Salinarimonas sp.: one gene and its partner. The protein of the gene in region 2 interacts with the protein of the main gene of each other region in a pairwise test. Links are inferred from orthologs where the notes say so. Each region holds a gene or a part of one and is shown on either strand. Other genes may lie near its edges.

The links. The genes of interacting proteins can lie anywhere in the genome.
Region 1: the proteins of ileS (region 2) and ABL310_RS19965 interact in binary tests that used the Escherichia coli proteins (3 or more experiments, as listed by UniProt). The link is inferred for Salinarimonas sp. from one-to-one orthologs.

The regions. Positions count from the first base shown.
Region 1 is NZ_CP157794.1:4,324,340-4,327,350, reverse strand. What follows is about bases 6-2,947. They hold ABL310_RS19965 (sugar ABC transporter substrate-binding protein), read right to left. Parts: upstream 1,974-2,947; coding sequence 1,038-1,973; downstream 6-1,037. Other genes in these bases: ABL310_RS19970 (ABC transporter permease), read right to left, coding at 6-870. In the rest of the region: more of ABL310_RS19970, read right to left, coding at 1-5. UniProt on the Escherichia coli protein: Part of the ABC transporter complex RbsABC involved in ribose import. Binds ribose. Also serves as the primary chemoreceptor for chemotaxis.
Region 2 is NZ_CP157794.1:4,540,115-4,543,897, reverse strand. The notes cover bases 46-3,759. They hold ileS (isoleucine--tRNA ligase), read left to right. Parts: upstream 46-421; coding sequence 422-3,559; downstream 3,560-3,759. Other genes in these bases: ABL310_RS21020 (c-type cytochrome), read left to right, coding at 3,619-3,759; ABL310_RS21030 (hypothetical protein), read left to right, coding at 85-345; ABL310_RS21035 (hypothetical protein), read left to right, coding at 46-85. Also shown: more of ABL310_RS21035, read left to right, coding at 1-45; more of ABL310_RS21020, read left to right, coding at 3,760-3,783. UniProt on the Escherichia coli protein: Catalyzes the attachment of isoleucine to tRNA(Ile). As IleRS can inadvertently accommodate and process structurally similar amino acids such as valine, to avoid such errors it has two additional distinct tRNA(Ile)-dependent editing activities.

The DNA.
Region 1 (3,011 bases), 220 kb from region 2 along the record:
GGTCTTGGGGATCGAGCCCGAGCCGCCGAGGAGCGAGGTGCCCCCCAGGATCACGCCGGCGAGCACGATCAGCTCGTAGCCCTGGCCGACGTTGTTCTGGCTGCCCATGACGCGGCTGCCCAGGATGAGCGCCGCGCAGGCGACGCAGAAGGCCGAGATCAGGTAGGTGGAGAACACGACCCGCGCCCGGCGCACGCCCGAGAAGGCCGCCGCCGTCGGGTTGCCGCCCACAGCGAAGACCTTGCGCCCGAAGCTCGTGCGGGTCAGCACGACGTGGAAGACGACGGCGAGCGTGAGAAAGATCCAGGTGGGCACCGCGAGGCCGAGGAGAAAGTCGCGCCCGAAGAAGGAAAACCAGGTCCCTTCCTGATCGACGATGTCGACGTTCTGCCCGCCGGAATAGATCAGCGTCAGCCCCTGGATGGCCGAGAGCATGCCGAGCGTGACGATCAGCGAGTTGAGCCGCGCGAAGCCGACGAGCAAGCCGTTGACGCAGCCGACCGCCAGGGCGGCGGCGAACATGATCACGATCGCCGGGCCGGGGCCGATCTTGTCGTGCAGGTCGACCACCAGCACCGTCGTGAAGGAGAGGAGCGAGCCGACCGAGAGATCGAGATTGCCGCCGATGACGACGATGGTGACGCCCACCGCGATGGTGCCGACGATCGCCATCTGGCGCAGCACGGTGGAGACGTTGTCGACGCTCGCGAAGCGGTCGCTCGCCAGCGAGAACGCGACGAGGAAGAGCGCGAAGGCGATCACGAGCCCCTTCGTCTGCAGGAGATGCACCACGCTCTCGCGCGTCGGCCGAAGGTCGCGCCGCGCGGGGACGGCGAGCGCGCCGCCGGTCTTCACCTCGGTCTTCGCCATGATCCGTTTCCTCCGACGCCCCGTCGAGCCCGCCCGGGCTCGCGACGCGCTCGCCGACGCCCGGGATCTGCGCCCCGTCGCGCGGCTCGAGCGAGCGATTCGATTGTCCGAAACGGACAGGTCGCGGACGCCGGCCGAACCGGCGCCCGCTCCCGCCCGGGAACCGATCAGAAGACCGGCCGGTCGTACTCGCTCATGTTGTCCTGGGTGATCTTCGGAGTATCGAAGTAGTTGAGGAAGGGCACTTCCTCGCCCATCACCACGGACTTGGCGGTGGCGAGCGCGTTGCGGGCGTCCTCCACCGGAGACTGGTAGACCGAGCCCCAGTATTCGCCCCGGCCCATCGCATCGTAGCCCACCGCGAAGTTGGTCGCGCCGATGAAGACGAGGTCGTCGCGGCCCGCCGCCTTGGCGGCGTTGAGGGCGCCCACGCCCATGTTGTCGTCGCCGGAATAGACGCCGTCGATGTCGTCGTACTTGGTGAGGAAGTTCTCCATCACCCGCTGGGCCTTCTCGCGGTTCCAGTCGCCGGGCTGCGTCTCGACGATCTCGATGTCGGGGCACTGCTCGGCGAGCGCGTCCTCGAAGCCCTTCTGGCGCTCGATGGCGGTCGTGTAGCCCGGCTGGCCGGCGATCTGCACGACGCGGCCGGAGCCGTCGAGCGCATCGCACATCATCTCCGCGGCGTACTGGCCCTGGGTGATGTTGTCGGGGCCGGAGAAGGAGGCGATGAAGTCGAAGCCCGCCTCCGCGATCTGGCTGTTGGTGACGACGACCGGAATGCCGGCCTGATGCGCCTGGCGCACCACCGGCACGACGGCCTGGCCGTTGGTCGGCCAGATGATGATGGCGTCGACGCCCTGCTGGACGAGATCCTGCACCTGGCCGATCTGGCGCGCGACGTCGCCGCCGGCGTCGAGGACGACGGCCTCGACCATCGGATCGGCCTCGGCCGCCTCGATGAAGGCCTTCTCGTAGGTCGTCTGGTAGCTGTCGACGCCGACGTTGTTCTGGGTGATGCCGATGCGGATGGGCTCCTCCGCGACGGCTGCGCCAGCGAGCGCGACCGAAGCCAGAAGCGACGTGATCAGAGCGCGTTTCATGGTTTTCCTCCCTGTTCGCCGCGGTTCGCGCGGCCGTTTGCGGCGAGGCCCGCGGCCCCCTCGACGTGGGAGAATACATCGACCGGGTCCGGCTGCCCCCCGTACTTTATCCAGAATGGATATCCGACTTGGAGAATCGAGCCCGTCGAGGCTGCTCCAGGCGTGGTCCCGCCAGGGTTTGTCCAGAGTGGATGTCCCCGAGCGCCGATGCTGAAATCAAAGCGATATGCCTCTCGATTGAGCATGAAGTGCGCGGATGCATACAATACGGGCCGATACGAGCGCGGTATCGGCCCGCGGTCGAGGCCGCGCTCTGGCACGGCCTTCGCGAGGGGCGCGGAGAGCCTCGATCGCCGAGAAACCGCCCGAGCCCGAGAACCCGCCCGACCCCGAGAGATCGCCCGTGCCCGCAAATCCCCCGACCATCGCCGCTCTCCACGCCCGCTACAGGGCCGGCGAGAGCCCGCTCGCGGTTCTCGACGAGATCGAGGCGGCGATCGCACGCCTCGACGATCCCGGCGTCTTTCTCTCCCGCCCGGATCCCGCGGCGCTCCGCGCGGCGGCGCAGGCGCTGCCGCCGTTCGACCCGCACACCCATCCGCTCTGGGGCGTTCCCTTCGCGGTGAAGGACAACATCGATGTCGCCGGCCTGCCGACCACGGCCGCCTGCCCGGCCTTCGCCTATGCGCCGGCGGCGACCGCGCCGGTGGTGGAGCGGCTCCTCGCCGCCGGCGCGCTGATGATCGGCAAGACCAATCTCGACCAGTTCGCCACCGGCCTCGTCGGCGTGCGCACGCCCCATCCGGTTCCGCGCAACGCCTTCGACCCGAGCCGGGTGCCCGGCGGCTCGTCCTCGGGCTCGGCGGTGGCGGTGGCGCGGAACCTGTGCGCTTTCGCGCTCGGCACGGACACGGCGGGCTCCGGCCGCGTGCCGGCGGGGCTGAACCACCTCGTGGGCCTCAAGCCCTCGCTCGGGGCGCTGTCGACGCGTGGCGTCGTGCCGGCCTGCCGGAGCCTCGATTGCGTCTCGGTCTTCGC
Region 2 (3,783 bases):
CGAGGTTCTGGCGCGCGCAGGTCGCCATCTCTCGGATGAAGACGCTGCCGACCTCGTCGAAGCGATCAGGGACTTGCGCCGCTGATGATCGTGCTCGACGCGAATGCGATCGTTCTCCTCATCGCGCCCGGCGGCGCAATGCGACATATCGAGAGTGGCCCGCGGCGCGTCCGGCGGTTCCTCGAGACCGTCGGCAGCCGGGGCGAGACTGTCTTGCTGCCTTCACCTGCTCTCGCGGAGGTGATTGCCGGCGGGTCGGACCGGCTCGCTCTCGTTCGAGAGGAAGTCGCGGTGATCGAGCTCACGGGCCTGCCGGACGATCCGCAGCCCGAGCTGCCCCTCTAGCATCCCCTTCCCGTTATTGCATCGCCGCGCGGGAACGCTTAACTCACCGGGTCTTCCGTAAGAACGAGGCCGACCCGTGACCCGCGCCTACCCGCCCGTCGAGCAGAACCCGAACTTTCCCGACCTCGAGCAGAAGGTCGCCGCGCGCTGGACGAGCGAGCGGACGTTCGAGCGCTCGATCGAGCAGCGCAAGGAGGCGGGCGCCAAGGAGTTCGTGTTCTACGACGGCCCGCCCTTCGCCAACGGCCTGCCGCATTACGGGCACCTGGTCACCGGCTTCGTCAAGGATCTGGTGCCGCGCTACCAGACCATGAAGGGCAAGGCGGTGGACCGGCGCTTCGGCTGGGACTGCCACGGCCTGCCGGCGGAGCTGCACTCGGAGAAGGAGCTCAACCTCTCCGGCCGCCACTCCATCGTCGAATACGGCATCGAGCGCTTCAACGCCCATTGCCGACGCTCGGTGCTCCAGTTCACCGACGACTGGGAATACTACGTGACCCGCCAGGGCCGCTGGGTCGATTTCCGCAACGATTACAAGACCATGGATCGCTCCTTCATGGAGAGCGTGCTGTGGGCCTTCAAGACGTTGTGGGACAAGGGCCTGATCTACGAGGGCTACCGCGTCGTGCCCTATTCCTGGGCCGTGCAGACGCCGCTCTCGAACTTCGAGACGCGTCTCGACAACTCGTATCGCATGCGCCAGGACCCGGCGCTGACGGTGGGCTTCTCGCTGGAGAAGGCGCCGGGCGAGGAGATCGCGCCCAAGCTCTACGCCTGGACGACGACCCCCTGGACGCTGCCCTCGAACCTCGCGCTGGCCGTCGCGCCGGACGCCGACTACGCGGTGCTCGCCAAGGGCGAGGAGCGCGCGATCCTGGCCCAGGCGCGGATCGAGGCCTACGCGAAGGAGCTCGACGGCTACGAGGTCGTGGGCACGATCAAGGGCTCCGAGCTCGTCGGGCGGCGCTACACGCCGCTCTTCCCCTTCTTCGAGAGCGCGCCGAACGCCTTCCAGGTGATCGCGGGCGACTTCGTCGAGCTCGACGGCGGCACGGGCGTCGTTCACCTCGCCCCGGCCTTCGGCGAGGACGACATGCGCGTCGCCACCGCCGCCGGCATCCCGGTGATCGACCCGGTCGATCTCGCCGGCAACTTCACCGACCAGGTGCCGCCCTATGCGGGCAAGAACGTCTTCGAGGCCAACAAGGACATCATCCGCGACCTCAAGGAAGCGGGCCGCGTGCTGCGCCACGAGAGCTACGACCACTCCTACCCGCATTGCTGGCGCACGGACCAGCCGCTGATCTACAAGGCCGTCCAGTCCTGGTACGTGAAGGTCACCGCCTTCCGCGACCGGATGGCCGAGCTTAACCAGGGCATCAAGTGGGTGCCGGACCACGTGCGCGACGGGCTCTTCGGCAAGTGGCTCGAGAACGCGCACGACTGGAACATCTCGCGCAACCGCTTCTGGGGCTCGCCGCTGCCGGTGTGGAAGTCGGACGACCCGGCCTATCCGCGCATCGACGTCTATGGCTCGATCGAGGAGCTGGAGCGGGACTTCGGGGTGAAGCTCGAGGACCTGCACCGCCCCGCGATCGACCAGCTCACGCGCCCGAACCCGGACGACCCGACCGGCAAGTCCACGATGCGCCGGATCGAGGACGTGTTCGACTGCTGGTTCGAATCGGGCTCGATGCCCTTCGCCCAGGTCCACTACCCGTTCGAGAACAAGGAGTGGTTCGAGGGCCACTTCCCCGGCGACTTCATCGTCGAGTACGTGGCCCAGACCCGCGGCTGGTTCTACACGCTGATGGTGCTCTCCACCGCGCTCTTCGACCGCGCGCCGTTCAAGAGCTGCATCTGCCACGGCGTCGTGCTCGACGAGAACAAGCAGAAGCTCTCCAAGCGCCTGAAGAACTATCCGGACCCGGTCGACGTGTTCAACACGCACGGGGCGGACGCGCTGCGCTGGTACATGGTCTCCTCGCCGCTGCTGGCCGGCGGCGACCTCGCCATGCCCAAGGACGGGCGCGCCATCGCCGAGACCGTGCGGCAGGTGATGCTGCCTCTGTGGAACGCGTTCTACTTCTTCACGCTCTACGCCAACACGGACGGCTACGAGGCGACCTTCCGCACCGACGCCGCCGGCGAGCTCGACCGCTACGTGCTGGCGAAGACGGGCGATTTCGTGCGCGCGGTCGAGGGCGCGCTGGACGATCTCGACATCCCGCGCGCGACGGCGGCCTACCTGCCCTTCATCGACACGCTCAACAACTGGTACATCCGCCGCTCGCGCGACCGGTTCTGGGGCGCGGAGATCACGCACGACAAGCGCGACGCCTACGACACGCTCTACACCGTGCTCGTCACGGCGAGCCGCGCGCTCGCGCCCTTCCTGCCCTTCCTCACCGAGCACATGCACGCCGTGCTGTGCGACGGCGCGAGCGTCCACCTCGCCGACTGGCCGGACGCGAACGCGCTGCCGGCGGACGCGGAGCTGGTGCGCCGCATGGACCTCGCCCGCGAGGTCTGCTCGGCGGCGCTCTCGATCCGCACCGACAAGGGCCTGCGCGTGCGCCAGCCGCTGCGCACGCTCACGATCGCCTATGCCGATTGCGCCACGCTCGAGCCGATGCGCGACCTCATCGCCGACGAGGTCAACGTCAAGGCGGTGGAGCTCGTCGACGATCCCGGCCGCTTCGGCAAGACCGTGGTCGCCGTCGACCCGAAGGTCGGCAAGCGGCTCGGCAAGGCGCTCGGCGTCGTGCGCAAGGCGGGGCTCGAGGGCGCCTGGACGCCGGGAGAGGAGGGCCGCGTCGTCGTCGAGGGCGCGATCATCGAGCCGGGCGAGTTCCAGTTCCGCTTCGAGGCCAAGGGCGGCGTCGACGCCATGCCCTTCGCGTCCGGCACCGGCGTCGTCGTGCTCGACACCGCCCTCGACGAAGGCCTCGAGCGCGAGGGCGTCGCCCGCGACCTGATCCGCCTCGTCCAGACCGCGCGCAAGGACGCGGGCCTCGACGTCGCCGACCGGATCGTGCTCGAGCTGCGCGGAGAGGCCGGCGCCCGCGAGGACGTCTCCGATTTCGAGCAGATGGTCGCCGGCGAGACGCTGGCCTCCGCCATCCGCTGGACCGAGGGCACGCCCGCGGGCTTCGTCTCGAAGGGCGCGCTCAAGGGCGGCGAGATCGAGATCGGGGTGGCGAAGGCGGGCTGACCGGGCCGCGCAGGCGCGGCGAGGCGGACCCCGGCGGACGCCTCGCGCGTTGCGTCCCCATGCTCGGCCGGATCGTCCCTGTCCCAGCGCTTCTGGCGCCGTTCGTCGCCATGGGCCTCGCGGCCTGCGAGGACACGCGCCTGCCTGCGCCCGGCGCGGACGGCGTCGAGGCCGGGCGTGCGGCGATCCGGCTCTACGGCTGCGGGTCGTGCCACGCGATCCCC